One region of the Martinezella sp. CNPSo 3957 genome, then DNA from elsewhere that is predicted to be linked to it. Evidence: predicted binding sites of a transcription regulator. Region 1 holds the regulator's gene; each other region holds the start of a gene.
The links. The regulator LexA, encoded in region 1, represses DNA repair genes until DNA is damaged. The targets are predictions, from matches to a motif close to TGTTCNNNNTGTGTTCNG.

Region 1 (5,161 bases):
CGCGGCGCGTGCCAGCGTCTCGACGAACCGGCGATCGCCGCCGGTCGAACCGCCCTGCCCGCCTGGCTGCTGCACGGAATGGGTCGCGTCGAAGATGACGGGCGCGCCCATCGCCGCCATGATCGGCAGCGAGCGCATATCCGAGACCAGCGTATTATAGCCAAAGGAGGCGCCGCGCTCGCAAAGAAGAATATTCGGATTGCCGCTTTCGTTCAGCTTGGCAAGCACGTTCTTCATATCCCATGGCGCCAGGAACTGGCCTTTCTTGACGTTGACCACGCGGCCAGTCTTGGCAGCGGCAACCAGAAGGTCTGTCTGGCGCGACAGGAAGGCCGGGATCTGCAGGATATCGACCGTCTTGGCAACGATGGCGCACTGCTCTTCCGTGTGGATGTCGGTCAGGACGGGAAAGCCATATTCCTTCTTGAGGTCGGCAAAAATTTCCAGGGCCTTCTCCAGGCCGATGCCGCGCTTGCCCGACAGCGATGTGCGGTTCGCCTTGTCGAAGGAGGACTTGTAGACAAGGCCGATGCCGAGCTTGCCGCAGAGTTCCTTCAGCACGCCGGCAATCATAAAGGCATGATCGCGGCTTTCCATCTGACAGGGGCCGGCGATCAGCGACAGCTTTGCAGTATTGGAAAAAAGGACCTTGGAGGCACCCTCGCCGACGGTGACTTCGGAATTTGTGCTCATTTTGTCTCCTCAAAGGCGAACAATGCACCCTGACCGGGCGCCAACCTCGCCAATAGACGATTGTTCTTACGCGTATAGGTGACGCCGTTAGCAGTGAAATGCGACGATGTCACGGAAAGATCGCGCGTTTTGAAAAGGATTGCCCGCGCCCTGAGCCCCGGATCATTCGTGCGAACAGCCAGATCATAGAACGCCTCCATGCCTTGCGGCGTCAAAATCTCCAGATCGGCGTTGGCCGCCTTGATGGTCAAACCGAAGGAATGCTCCGTTATTTGCGGGCTGCCGACAACGTCTTCGAAGAAGCGGCGATAGACGGCCGGTTGCGGCGCGCAAAGCGCTACCCGCGCAATGCCGGTCACGCCGTTCTCGTGACGCTCAAGCACGCTGCGGTCAGCCGGCAGCGGATTGATGCGCTGACAGCAGAAGGCGAGAAAATCAGGCGCGCGCAGATCAGCGGCAAAGGCAAGACGAAAGCCGGCCGTGGTTTCCGTTCCGTCAGGCATCTTCATCGGACGGGAAAAATCCAGCATTCGCCCTGCGGAAATCGCCGCCGCGTTGAAGCGCTCGTCATCCGCCACGGCATCATCCGTGCCGAACACCACGGCCGAAAAACCATCTTCCCCCACCCGGAAACGATAAGCCTGATCGCGCGCGACGAAAACATTGCCGTCCAAAATGCTCCTCTCGCACTGCTCCAGAGATGCCACGCTCAGGGGTTCGAGATAGGTTTTATCGGCAAAGAAGACGCAGGCGTTCTGTGTGCCAAAGGGATGACGCGCATCCGGAGCCACCGTGAAACCGAGCTTGCCGAGGCGTTCGCGCGCCAGAGCGATATTGACGGTCGGCAGCACGAGATGATCCAGCGGGTGCGGTGACGAAATCATGGTTCCTCCTGTTTGCCTGTGGCAGCAGATTTGCGCCCTTCCCCCGCGCAATTCAAGATAGGAGTATGGAACACTCAACGCATAGGGGCAGGACTGAAAGCAATCTCGCAAACGTGATTGCTGATTCTTACCCTCAACGCGTGTGGCCAATGACGTCCAATATGGATCCGCTTCTTGAATACGCCGACCGAGCAGTAAAGCCCGAGAACGGAAATGGCGATATTTTCTATATTTTTCAAATGGTTGAGGCCTATATAACGTCTCGACATCCTAACCCGACCCATTCGTAAGTCGTAATTATTTAACTGACACTACAAGGCTTTACCGAAATTTAAGCACTTGCGGAACACATATGGAACATATAGTGTCCGTTCTGGATTTGTTTCACGGCTTTTCTTGATTCTGGGGTTCCAAGACGATGTTGACGCGCAAGCAGCAGGAACTGCTTCTCTTCATTCACGAACGCATGAAGGAATCCGGTGTTCCGCCGTCCTTCGACGAGATGAAGGATGCATTGGATTTGGCATCCAAATCCGGTATCCATCGTCTGATCACGGCGCTGGAGGAGCGCGGCTTTATCCGCCGGCTGCCGAACAGGGCCAGGGCTCTCGAAGTCATCAAGCTCCCGGATGCTTATAATCCCAGCCTTCAGCCGCGTCGCGGCTTTTCGCCGAGCGTCATCGAGGGCAGCCTCGGCAAGCCGCAGCCCGTTGCCCCGCCCGCTCCGTCGAAGGTGGCAAATGACGATCACAACGGCTCGGCGTCCGTACCGGTGATGGGTCGCATCGCAGCGGGCGTTCCGATCTCGGCCATCCAGAACAATACGCACGACATTACGGTTCCCGCCGACATGCTCGGCTCCGGCGAACATTATGCGCTTGAAGTTCGAGGGGATTCGATGATCGACGCCGGAATTTTCGACGGCGATACGGTCATTATCCGCAATTCGACCACGGCCAATCCCGGCGATATCGTCGTTGCACTCGTCGACGATGAAGAAGCTACCTTGAAGCGCTTCCGTCGCAAGGGTGCCTCCATCGCGCTGGAAGCCGCGAACCCAGCCTATGAAACCCGCATCTTCGGGCCGGATCGCGTCAAGGTTCAGGGCAAGCTCGTCGGCCTTATTCGTCGCTATCACTGACCGGTGAATTGTCCGGGACTGGCGGCGCCTTTGCAATTGGCGCGTCGAATTTGCCGGTGCGCCAATCATAGGTTCGATGCCTGGTCCAGGGGCGCTGCGGGTTGTTGAATGCGGCGGATATAATGGGCTTGTCTGAGGTAAGCACCATTTCGATGGAGCCGGTTTTGCGCAATGTCGCACCGGTTATGAGCGTTGCTCCGGAACGGCAATGGTCCAGCCGCAGCCGGATTGGCGTCACAACAATGCTCCCGGTGTCGCAAGCCGCGGGCAGATAGGCTGCATTCTCAATGGTGACCAATATCGCGCCGTTTTCGAGCATGGCGACACACCATGCTCCCTTCTGACAGGCAAAGCTGCCTTGCATGGTGCGGTCCAAAGCTTCTTCCATTGCGGTGCGGACCGCCTTCTCCTCCTCGTTACTTAGTCGCTTGTGCCGATCCGTCTTGCTGATCTGCGGAAGCCGGCTATCGGTCGGAAGCATGGTCGGCGGTTGATGTTCGGCTGCGACCAGTGCTTTTTGCCATTGCTCAAAGATGAAGGCCTGCGGTCTCTCGCGATTGGTGGCGAGGATATCATCCTGGCGCAAGGCAACCAGAATGCCATCTTCCGAGATCATCAGATCCGGCTTCGGCACACCAGAGCCGAACGCGGCCACACCGACAGATGACAGCAGCAGCAACAGGCCCAGATGGCGAAGCCGGGTCCGCAACATGCTCATGATCAGGAAGCCGGCAATGAAAGTCGGCATCAGCCAGCCAGGCTGGCGGCCGAAGGTGATATCACCTCCCCACCCAGCCACCGTTTTTGCAATAGCGATCACAAGCTCCAGTCCCTCACCGGTGACTTTCCAGAACGGTCCATCGATTCCGAAAGGCATCAGCAGCATCGCCATCATACCGAAGGGCATGACGATGAAAGAGACGACGGGCATGGCCGCAAGGTTGGCAGCAAGTCCATATGTCGCCAACCGGTGAAAGTGCTCGATCGAGAAAATGGCCGTCGACGCACCGCCGATGAACGAGGTCGACATCACGCCTCCAAAGAAGCGCGTGACGAACAGTAGTGGACTTAACAGACGGATGCGCGGCAGGATGTTTTCGCGATGCCGCCGTCGTTTCCACAGCGAATAGCCTGATACCAGCGCCAGCGTTGCGGCGTAAGACATCTGGAAACTCGGACCGAGTACCTGAGACGATGACAAGACCAGGATGACGATGGCTGAGAGCGCCACATTGCGCAAGCTGATGGATGGCCTGTCGAAAAGCACGGCCACCAGCATGATCGCCATCATGATGAAGGCGCGTTCGGCAGAGACGCCGAAGCCGGAAATGAGGTAATAGGCCGTGACCGTCAGAAGCGCGCCGAAGGCTGCGAACTTCTTCGTCGGCCAGGCCTGGACGACACCGGGAAACAGGCTGAACAAATAGCGCAGACCGACATAGAAGATGCCGGCCGACAGCGCCATGTTGAGGCCGGAAATTGCAATGATGTGGGTCAGGCCGGCAATTCTCAGGGCTTCGGTCGTATCCTTCGAGATCGCACGTCGCTCATCGGTGACAAGCGCTGCTGCAAAGGCGCCGGTGTCTCCAGGCAAAGTTTGCCTGATGCGGTCGCCGATGCTGTTACGCAGGCCAGCGAGCCAGATATCGGCCGCATCCAGTAACGAGCCGGCAGCATCGTCACCGGATGGCGACAATAATTCCGGCGTTCCGTAGGCAAAGCCATTCGCGCCGATGCCGTTGAAATAAGAGCTGAAAGCGAAATCGTTAAGACCCGTCAATGCCGGTCCGGCCGGAGGCGTCAGGCGCGCCCTGCCCTGGATCCGATCCCCCAGATCGAACGGCTCTACCTGCTTGCGCACGAAGACCGTAACCCGCTGCGGCGCGCGGCGGATAGAGGGTTTTTCCGTTGCCTCGACGCGGACGACATAGCGCCAGCGCCCATTGTCATAGGATTCCCGTCGCTCGATCTGCCCGGTCACGGTCGTCGTCACGGCCGAGTCGAGCATGACGGTGGAAACCCGCCAACTTTCCCACTGCGCGAGCGCCATGCCCAGGCAGATGAGCATACCGGCGAAAAGTGTGTGATGAAGCAGCCTGCCCGCATCGCGCTTTAGCAAAAAACCCAAAGCAAACAAAACGAGGCCTGCGAGAAACGCCTGCGGAGGCGGATCGACTTGCGCCTCGAACCAGATAATCGCACCCAAACCCATATAGATCGGCGCGAAAAGAACAGCGCGGCCATGGGCCGCTTCCTCCGCAATCAAGCCGAGGACGGCAGTTCCAAGACGCTTCTGAACACGCAGCAAACGCGACGTCAGCGGCGCCTGATCCTGTGTTCGTTCCCATTGTTGCGCTTTGGCGCTAGGGGTAATCGTGGCGGAAAAGGCGCGAGATTGCGGAGACGCGGTGACGTCCCTGCTCTCTTCCTGCTGGTCGGATGC
Region 2 (5,161 bases), on a different contig from region 1:
TGGCCTGCACGTAGCGAATCACCTCTTCACGCCGGTCCTGGCAGAAGTCGATATCGAAGTCCGGCATGGAGACGCGTTCCGGATTGAGGAAGCGCTCGAATAGCAGCGAGAAGCGCAGCGGATCGACGTCAGTGATCGTCAGCGCATAGGCGACGAGCGAGCCTGCACCGGAACCGCGACCGGGGCCGACAGGGATATCGTGGCGCTTGGCCCATTTAATGAAGTCGGCAACGATCAGAAAGTAGCCGGGAAACTTCATGCGCTCGATGACGCTCAGTTCGAATTCCAGCCGATCGCGATAATCCTTCTCCTCGTAACCCGGCGCCATGCCAAGCGAGGTTATGCGCTGCTCAAGGCCCTCGACCGCCTGAGCGCGCAGCTCGGCCGCCTCGGCGCGTCCAGCCTCTTCAGGGTCGTCAGTCGCCCCGGTAAAGCGCGGCAGGATCGGCGAGCGGGTCTTCAACACGAAAGAGCAGCGGCGAGCGATCTCGACCGTATTCTCAAGCGCTTCAGGCAAGTTGGCGAAAAGCTTTGCCATGTCTGCGCGGCTCTTCAGATAGTGATCCGGCGTCAGGCGAAATCGCGTATCGTCCGAGACGATGGCGTTGTGGGCCACCGCCATCAAGGCGTCATGCGCATCGTAATCGTCCCGCGTCGGGAAAAAGGCTTCGTTGGTAGCAACGAGCGGGATCTCGTGCTCGTAAGCCAGCTTGATCATCTTCTGCTCGTGACGACGATCATAGGTGCCGTGGCGCTGCAATTCGACATAGAGCCTGTCATCGAACAGCTGCTTCAGCCTCAACAATCGGGAGAGCGCCTGTGCGGCATGCCCTTCTTTCAAAGCCATATCGACCGGGCCGGTGAGCGAACCGGTGAGCGCGATCAACCCTCCCGTACCGATCTCATCCAGCCATGAGGCTGCGATGTGAACGGCGTTGTTGCCCTCGCCGCCGAGATAGGCGCGGCTGACGAGATCGACGAGGCGCTCATATCCCCGCTCGGTCGCGGCAAGCAGCACGAGGGATGGCATCTTCGCCAAAGCTTGCTGCGGCCCGCGCTTCTCGCTCTCGCCGCCATCCTCCATATCGATCGATACCTGACAGCCAATGATCGGCTGCAGGCCCTCATCCATCGCCTTCTGCGAGAATTCCAGGGCGACGAACAGATTGTTGGTATCGGTAATCGCAATGGCCGGCTGGCTGTCCCCGGCAGCCTTGGCCAATATCTTCTTGAGCGGCAATGCGCCCTCTAGCAGAGAATAGGCGGAATGAACCCTGAGGTGCACAAATTCCGGCATTTCGCCGACCGGCGCTGCCGCGCCGCTGCCACCCGCATCCGCCATTTCATACCCTTCCGCACGCCTGAATGAATCAGCGGCATTTTCGGCATTGCGGACCATAAAGTCCAGAAGTTGCTCCCATCAAATATGGGAACAGCATGCGCAAACGGGGATAAAACTTACATCGCCATCATGATGAGGGAAAAGCTGGCGACGAACATGACGATGGAAGTGAATGCTGCAACGTCTCGAATAATGTCGGTCATTTAGGCGCTCCTTACTCGTTATGTTTTCTTTTTGTTCCATTTTTGTTCGAGAGTCAATAGATGCATCAGTAAATTTCATCTGACCACTTTTCAGCCTGCAATGGACGCCGGCGCGGCCGGGCGCTATGCAGAGGCAAACCGGGGAATCACGATGAAGTCACTTGGCTTCGCTCTCATTCTTCTTTTGACCGCAATCGCGGCTCGCGCCGAAGATACCATTGCTTCCGACCGCATCATCGACGCGGCGATCGGCGATTGGAACAAGGACGGCAAGCCGGACCTTGCATTACTGGTGACGATGCCGCCGAATGACCAGGCCGATTATGAGATCGGGATCTATATCTATCTCCGCGACAAGGAACATGAGCTGCTCAAACTGGCCGCGGCCGCCCCTGATAAGGTATGGGGCCGCGCTGAGCCTGGCGGTATCTACGGCCAGGAACCATCGATCGCCGCACTGCCGAACGGTTCAATCGCGGTCACCTCGCAGAACGATGCGATCGGGCGCGACCGATGGCATCAGACTTTGACGCTTGCCTATCGCAACAGCGCATTTTTGGTTGCCGGCTATAGCTACGATTTTCGTGACAACGTCGAACCCGGTAACAGCTATAGCTGCGATTACAACGTTCTGACCGGCAAGGTGACCAAGGACGACAAGATACTGAAGGCCGATGCCAAGGCCGTCACCATCCAGGACTGGCAGGATGATATCGGCCAGAAGGCCTGCGAAAGCAGCCATCGCTAGCAAATGTTCTCTTTTTGTTCTTTACAAATCTCGCATTGAATGGCATCTTGGCCGCTCACCAAAATTGGAGAGGGTCATGCCGGATCTTGCCGAGCTGAACGATTTTATTGTCGTCGCCAAAGCCGAAACCTATGTCGGTGACGGCGAGAGGCTGCCATCCTGCCGTAGCGGCTCGCATGACATTGGCTATGCGAGCGGCCGCTGGCGCTATCTCGACAGCTACTTCGGCGGCACTGACTTCGCCGGACAGGAGCTCGTATGGCATGACGGCGAGCCGGTATGGGCCATGAACTATTTCGGCCATATCGTCGAACACGACCTGATCGACGGAACGCGCGCCGGCATGGTGATCAAGGCGGCCTTGCTGCGGCTCTATCTTGACGAAAGGCGCTTTCTCGGCGGTTTCGAGTTCGAGCATGCCTATGGGCTTTACATCGATGAAAACATCGGCGACTGCCACCATTTCAGCGGCTACGAAGCTATCGTCGTGAGCGAACGCAGGGCTTACGAACTGGATTATCGCGGTGGCCTGATCATCCCGTAAAGGGATCAGACCTCCACAACCTTGCCTTCGCTCAGTGTCACGCGACGATCCATGCGGGCTGCCAGCTCGTGATTGTGCGTGGCGATCAGCGCCGCAAGACCGGATTGGCGCACCAGCGCCTCCAGCGCGTCAAAGACGTAATGCGCCGTTGCCGGGTCGAGATTGCCTGTCGGCTCGTCAGCCAGAAGCACCAGCGGTGCATTGGCAACCGCACGGGCGATTGCGACACGCTGCTGCTCGCCGCCGGACAATTCGGCGGGGCGATGATCACCGCGATGGCCGATGCGCATATAGTCGAGAAGCTGGGCGGCTCGCTCGCTGGCATCTTTCCGCGAGAGGCCGGAAATGAGCTGCGGCATCATGATGTTCTCAAGCGCCGAGAATTCCGGAAGCAGGTGATGGAACTGATAGACGAAGCCGATCTCGCTGCGGCGCACGGCGGTACGTCTATCGTCAGACAAGTCCTCACAGGCCTGACCGTTGACGAGGACTTCGCCGCCATCCGGATGCTCAAGCAGCCCAGCCACATGCAGAAGCGTCGATTTACCCGTGCCTGACGGCGCGACGAGCGCAACAATCTCGCCGCTGTGCAGCGTGAAATCCGCCCCCTTCAAGATCGACAGCCGCGTCTCGCCCTGCCCGTAGTGACGCTCCACGCCAGAGAGCTGGAGAACGACGTTGCGTTTCATCAAATGAAATATCCTTATTCGTAGCGCAGCGCCTGCACCGGATCGAGCCGCGAGGCCCGCCAGGCCGGAAAGATGGTGGCAAGGAAGGACAGGGTGAGTGCCATCACGATGACGGAGATGGTCTCGCTGAGATTCATCTGCGCCGGCAATTTGCTGAGGAAATAGACCTCGGGATTGAAAATCACGGTGCCGGAAATCCAGGAGAAGAACTGGCGGATGGACTCGATATTGAGGCAGACCAGGACACCGAGTATGACGCCGGCGAACGTTCCAACGACGCCGATCGCCGCCCCCGTCATGAAGAAGATGCGCATGATCGCGCCCGACGTCGCACCCATCGTGCGCAGGATGGCGATGTCGCTGCCCTTGTCCTTCACCAGCATGATCAGGCCGGAAATGATATTCAGCGCGGCGACGAGAACGATCAGCGTCAGGATCATGAACATCGTGTTGCGCTCGACCTGGAGGGCTGAGAAGAAAGTGGCGTTGACCTGCCGCCAGTCCGTCAGGAAAATCTGCCGCCCCGCCGCCTCTTCGATCTTTGGCCGCAATTGATCGACGTCATCGGGATTGGTGATGAAGAGCTCGATCTTCTCGACAATGCCCTCGGCATTGAAAAAGACCTGTGCCTCCTCCAGCGGCATGAAGACGACGGAAGAATCATATTCCGACATGCCGACTTCGAAGATACCCGAGATCGTGTATGCCTTGACGCGCGGGTTGACGCCGAAGGGCGTGACGTCGCCGTCCGGTGCCGTAAGGGTGATCTGATCGCCGACCGTCAATCCCAGTTGCCGGGCCAACCGGCTGCCGACAAGAACGCCCTGTCCGGAAGCAAAGCCGACAATGTCACCGGAAACGACGTGATCGGAGACCGATTTGAGCTTGGTCAGATCTTCCGAACGGATGCCGCGGACTAGCGCGCCAGTGCCGGAGCCGCCGCGGCCGGAAGCAAGTGTTTCGCCCTCGACGAGCGGCAGGGCCATTGTGACGCCGGGAACGGCAGAAAACTTCTTTGCCAGATCAGCATAATCGTTCAACGGCGAATCAATCGGCTGCACCACGACATGACCGTTGAAGCCGAGAATCTGCTTGAAGAGCTCGGCGCGGAAACCGTTCATCACGGCCATGACGATAATCAGGGCAGCGACACCGAGCATGATGCCGACCAACGAGAAGCCGGCAATCACCGAAATCGAGGCTTCCTTGCGCCGGGAGCGCAGATAGCGCCAGGCGACGAGCCGTTCGAAACCGGAGAACGGGCGAGACGATGGGCCGGCCTTGAACGAATTTTCCTGCTGTTCCACTGCCGCGCTCACCGCCATTCGCCTTTCATCCTTTGTATCGTCAATCAGCCTGCCAGCCGATTGATCGCTGCCTCGACCGTCATCGTCTCGCGAGCGCCGGTCTTGCGGTCCTTCACTTCCACTTCGCCGCTCGCGATCGAACGCGGGCCGACGATGATCTGCACGGGCACACCGATCAGATCGGCCGTGGCGAACTTCGTTCCGGCGCGCTCGTCGCGATCGTCGTACAGCACGTCCTTGCCGGCCTTCGACAGCGCGGCATAGACCGTTTCGCAAGCTTCGTCACAGGCCTGGTCCCCGGCCTTCATGTTGATCACCACGACATCGA
Region 3 (5,161 bases), on a different contig from region 1:
GGCGGATCGCGATCCGGCGCATTCCGAAAAGCATTGATTGCCTCGATTTCCTCTTCGCTGAGCTTTTCTGCGCCAAGAATTGCTCTCAACCCCTCCCCCGCCGAGTTGCTCCCACCCTGCTGGCGTCCAAGCGATTGACGCAGTAGTTCGATCGCCTCATCCGAGAGGCTGCGGCCATGCCTGCTGGCATTGGCCTGCAACTGCTTCTTCAAGCTGTCGTCGATGCCGCGCAGCAACAGATCACTCATTCGCGCCTCCTATGATATCAATGATATCATAGGAGCTTGAAGCCGATCTTTCAATGTCTGGGATCAGAGAGCCTTGGACTTCGCAGCTTTGGTGAATTTCTTGATCACCATCTCCCGCTTCAAGCGCGAGATATAGTCGATGAAGAGCACGCCGTTCAGATGGTCGATCTCGTGCTGCACGCAGGTCGCAAGCAGGCCGTCGGCCTCGGTGAGCTGCTCCTTGCCATTGCGGTCCAGATGCTTGACGGTGACGCGCGCCGGGCGCTCCACCTCTGCATAATAATCCGGAATGGAGAGGCAGCCTTCCTCATAGACCGAACGTTCATCCGAAGACGCGACGATCTCCGGATTGATGAAGACCAGTGGCGTTTTCTCTTCGCCCTCGCGCGCGACGTCGATGACGAGCATGCGGCGGGGAACGCCGATCTGGATCGCAGCAAGGCCAATGCCCGGCGCGTCATACATGGTTTCCAGCATGTCGTCGGCGAGGCGCTGAATTTCGGTATCGATCTGCTCAATGGGCTTGGAAGCCTGGCGGAGCAGCGGATCGGGCAAAATGATGAGTGGCTTGATCGTCATGACGTTTCCCATAACGCATCTTGTTGTGCGATGGAATCGCCAAGATGGCGGTGAGACAGTGTTTTTTCAACGACGGCCATCTGGATCAGCGCAAATGATCCAGAAATTATGTTCACGTTTTGATCTGGATATTCGCGATGGTTTTGTTATGGTGCCCATAAGAACTTCATCAGCGCGCCAGGTTTCATGTCTTTCATCATCTTCGGCCAAGCCATTTCCACCGTCCAAGTTCTGACCGGCCTCGTCATCCTGCTTGCGATCGCAGTCATCGTCCTTTTCGTCCGCGGCAAGGCACGCGCGGAAGACGACGCGCTCGACGCCGAGCATACGATGGCGGCGCTGCTACGGTCGCAGGCGGAGATGCAGGGACGGCTCGCCACCATGGCCGAAGTCTTCGGCTCCAGACAGGCCGAGCTCAATCAAGCCATCGGCCAGCGCCTCGACGGCATGTCGCAGCGGGTGACGGCGACGATCGGCGAGCAGACGCGCTCGACCCATGAAAACCTGCGCCGCCTGCAGGAACGGCTCGCCGTCATCGATGCCGCCCAGACCAATATCCAGACGCTGGCGAAGGATGTGGTCGGCTTGCAGGCCATCCTTTCCAACAAGCAGACACGCGGCGCCTTCGGCCAGGCACGCATGGAAACCATCATCGCCGATGGGCTGCCGATGGGCGCCTATGCATTCCAGGCGACGCTATCGAACGGCTCACGGCCTGACTGTACCGTTCGCATGCCGAACGGTTCGCCACCGCTTGTGATCGACGCGAAATTTCCGCTGGAAGCCTGGAGTGCCATTCGCGCTGCTGCCAACCCCGAACATGGCAAGATCGCCGCACAGCAGTTCCGCCGGGATTTGGAGCTGCATATTCGCGATATCTCGGAAAAATATCTGATCCCCGGTGAGACGCAGGATACGGCCTTTCTCTTCGTGCCGTCCGAGTCGATCTTTGCCGAGATACACGAGAATTTCGAGGCGATCGTGCAGAAGGCCCAGCGCGCGCGCATCGTCATCGTCTCACCCTCGCTGCTGATGTTGTCGATCCAGGTCATCCAAGCTGTCCTGAAGGATCAACGCATGCGCGAGCAGGCCCATGTGATCCAGAGCGAAGTGGCGCATCTGATGGATGACCTCTCGCGCCTCGATGAACGCGTGCGCAAGCTGCAGGGGCATTTCGCCATGGCGCAGAAGGATGTCGATATGATCGTTACCTCTGCTGACAAGCTGGCGAGGCGCGGCGAGCGGATAGAGGCGCTGGAATTCGAGGCGGCAAAAGAGCCTGCCAAGCCGCGCGCGGAAGAACGGCCCAAGCCTGTCGACAACCGCACAAGCCAACTCAAGCTCAGGGTAGTTGACGAAGACTGATCGCTTCGGCAGTGTCGCGCCCACTCGATGCATGATCCGAAAAGACAAAGGCAGCCTTCTGGGCAGGATCATGCAGGCGCAACACCCAGGGCAGGACATCGCATGATCACTATTTTCGGCTCCATCAATATGGACCTCATCGCCACCACGGATCGTTTGCCGAAGCCGGGCGAAACGGTTGCCGGCAACGGCTTTTCCACGGCCGCCGGCGGCAAGGGCGCCAACCAGGCGCTGGCCGCGCGCCGCGCCGGCGCAACGGTCCGCCTCAGCGGGGCGGTCGGCAATGATGCCTTCGCGGAACCTGCGCTTGCCTTGCTCGATACGGCAGGGACCGATCTTTCCACCGTCCGGCATGTATCCGAAGCGACGGGCACGGCTCTCATCCTCGTGGGGGGTGACGGTGAGAACATGATCGCCGTTGTGCCGGGCGCCAATGGTACGAACACCGCCGAACACGCAGCGGCCGCCATTGCTGCTCTGAATGCCGGCGATACGCTAATGCTTCAGCTCGAAATTCCGGTCGCGGCCGTCGAGATGGCGCTGAACGCCGCGAAAGCAAAGGGCGTGCGCACCGTGCTCAATCTGGCGCCGCTGATCCCGGAAGCTGCCCGCCTCGGCCGCCTTGCCGATATCGTCATCGCCAACGAGACGGAATTCGAGAGGCTTGCCGGCCAGGACAACATGTCGGCTTCCGAGCGCGAGGCAGCCCTGGTTCGCCTACATGGTGAAACCGGCCAGACGCTGATCGTCACGCTTGGCGGCGATGGTGTCATCGCCATTCGCGACGGCGAGCTCGCGCGCGCCAAGGGTCTCGTGATCGAGCCGGTCGACACCGTCGGCGCCGGCGATACCTTCTGCGGTTATTTTGCAGCCAGCCTCGATCAAGGCCTGGATTTCCATGCCAGCCTGCGTCGGGCTGCCGTCGCCGGTTCGCTCGCCTGCTTGAAGCCTGGAGCACAGCCGTCCATTCCGGTTGCAAGCGAAGTGGCCGAAAAGCTTTAAAGCTAAAATTCCCCACGCATCGGGAAGCGCAATTAATTAAATTTTTGCGCTTCCATATCATTCTCCTCTGGCCTGGCGCGCATAGCCTTCCGGTTGCGGCAGGAATCTTAACGGCGGCTCCATGACAGGGCCATCCTGCGCCGACCTTGCATTCGGATAATGTGTATCCGACGCATCGCTTTTTCGAGGAAATGATGTTCATCTTTCGCATGAAGTCGCTTGCGGCCAAGCTCATCTTGGTCACCGGGCTGGCGATCGCACTCGTTCTGCTGGTTTCCAATTTTCTGCTGATTTCCCAGACCCGCGATCGCGTCGAGACGCTGACAATGGATCAGGCGAACACCGAGGCCAAGTCCATTTCCAACGAGATCGCCGCAAATGTCGGCGAACTGGCGAGCGCCGCCCGCTCCATGGCCGCCATCATCGGCCGCGGCCACGAGGGTCATACCTTCGACCGCAAGGGCATGATCAATATCCTCAAGGCCAATGTCGAGCAGAATGCCTTTGCCTTCGGCAGCTGGTTCTGTGAGCAGCTCGGCGCGCTGGATGGCAAGACGACCGAACTTGCCAACAACAAGGATCAGGCCGTCAACGACAAGGGCGCCTTCACGCCCTATTGGTCGAAGACCAAGGATGGCGGCATCCAGTTCTCGACTTTCGACAATGATTACAGCGCCGCCTGGTGGAAGCTTGCCGCCGACAGCGGAAAGGGCGCGATCACGCCGCCCTATCTCGCGCAGGGAACCGACGTTCCGACGACCATGAGCTCGATCGCCTATCCCGTCATGTCGGGCGGCAAGCTGATCGGTGTCGCAGGGGTCGACATTTCTCTCGGCTCGCTTTCGACGAAGCTGCAGAAGATGCAGCCTTTCGGCACCGGCCGCGTGCTGCTGGTTTCCCAGGACAACAAGTGGCTGGTGGCACCGAGCGTCGACCTGCTGATGAAGGACTATAACGGTTCTGGCGCTGACGTCATCAAGGCGGCGCTGACCACCTCTTCTTCAAGCGTCCTCAAGAACCTTTCTGAAAATGGCGGCGAAGCATTCGACCGCGTCGTCTATCCTTTCGCCGTTCCCGGCCTCAATGCCACCTGGGTCGTTCTCATCGACGTGCCGCATAGCGCCATTGCATCACCGGTACGCGATCAGACCTATATGATGATCGTTGCCGGCATTCTCGTGCTTGCCGCCGTCATGCTCGCCCTCTACGTCGCTGTGCGCGGTTTCGTGCAGAAGCCGCTCGCCGGCCTCGTCGCAAGCGTCAATCGCCTCAGCACCGGCAATTATGCCGAACCGGTCGCCGGCCAGGCAGGTGCAGACGAAGTTGGCTCGGTCGCCAAGGCACTGGAAGGGTTCCGCTTTGCGCTTGCCGACACCAAGCGCCTCGAAGGCGAAGCCAACGATCAGCGTCTGGCTGCCGAGGGCGAACGCCGCCGGTCGGAGAGCGAACGCAACGAGAGCGTCACCCTCCAGCGCCATATCGTCAGCATTCTCGGCAATAGCCTCGCCGAGCTCTCCAAGGGCAACCTCACACAGCGGATCACGGACGATTTCCCCGGCGAATATGCCCAGCTCAAGCAGGACTTCAATGCTGCGCTGGCGAGCCTTGAGGAGACGGTTCATACCGTCAATGTCAGCGTCGGCAATATCGGCAGCGGCACCGGCGAAATCAGCAACAGTGCCTCGGATCTCGCCCGCCGCACCGAACAGCAGGCGGCCAGCCTCGAAGAGACGGCGGCAGCCCTCAACGAGCTGACCGCGCAGGTCAATTCCAGCGCCGAAAACGCACGCACGGCGGCAAGCAGCGTAAACGCGGCGTCTCAGGATGCCGAGCATTCCGGCGAGATCGTGCAGAAGGCCATTTCCTCCATGCACGGCATCGAGCAATCGTCGCAGGAAGTGTCGCGCATCATCGGCGTCATCGACGAGATTGCTTTCCAGACCAATCTCCTGGCGCTCAACGCCGGC

Region 2: dnaE (DNA polymerase III subunit alpha) is a predicted target of LexA. The motif match lies at 1,578-1,595, and genes of this name have one in related genera.
Region 3: AC13QE_RS14740 (DNA recombination protein RmuC) is a predicted target of LexA. The motif match lies at 937-954, and genes of this name have one in related genera.

The regions. Positions count from the first base shown of each region.
Region 1 is NZ_JBXSOU010000008.1:168,034-173,194, reverse strand. Features, by position in the region: gene kdsA (3-deoxy-8-phosphooctulonate synthase) at 1-693, opposite strand, end outside; gene AC13QE_RS19680 (VOC family protein) at 690-1,577, opposite strand; gene lexA (transcriptional repressor LexA) at 1,996-2,718, shown strand; gene AC13QE_RS19670 (ComEC/Rec2 family competence protein) at 2,699-5,161, opposite strand, start outside.
Region 2 is NZ_JBXSOU010000003.1:57,308-62,468, forward strand. Features, by position in the region: gene dnaE (DNA polymerase III subunit alpha) at 1-1,342, opposite strand, end outside; gene AC13QE_RS08750 (hypothetical protein) at 1,697-2,293, shown strand; gene AC13QE_RS08755 (DUF5680 domain-containing protein) at 2,370-2,837, shown strand; gene AC13QE_RS08760 (ABC transporter ATP-binding protein) at 2,843-3,526, opposite strand; gene AC13QE_RS08765 (lipoprotein-releasing ABC transporter permease subunit) at 3,541-4,851, opposite strand; gene proS (proline--tRNA ligase) at 4,878-5,161, opposite strand, start outside.
Region 3 is NZ_JBXSOU010000005.1:195,235-200,395, forward strand. Features, by position in the region: gene AC13QE_RS14730 (FitA-like ribbon-helix-helix domain-containing protein) at 1-248, opposite strand, end outside; gene def (peptide deformylase) at 312-827, opposite strand; gene AC13QE_RS14740 (DNA recombination protein RmuC) at 1,014-2,192, shown strand; gene AC13QE_RS14745 (ribokinase) at 2,295-3,194, shown strand; gene AC13QE_RS14750 (methyl-accepting chemotaxis protein) at 3,389-5,161, shown strand, end outside.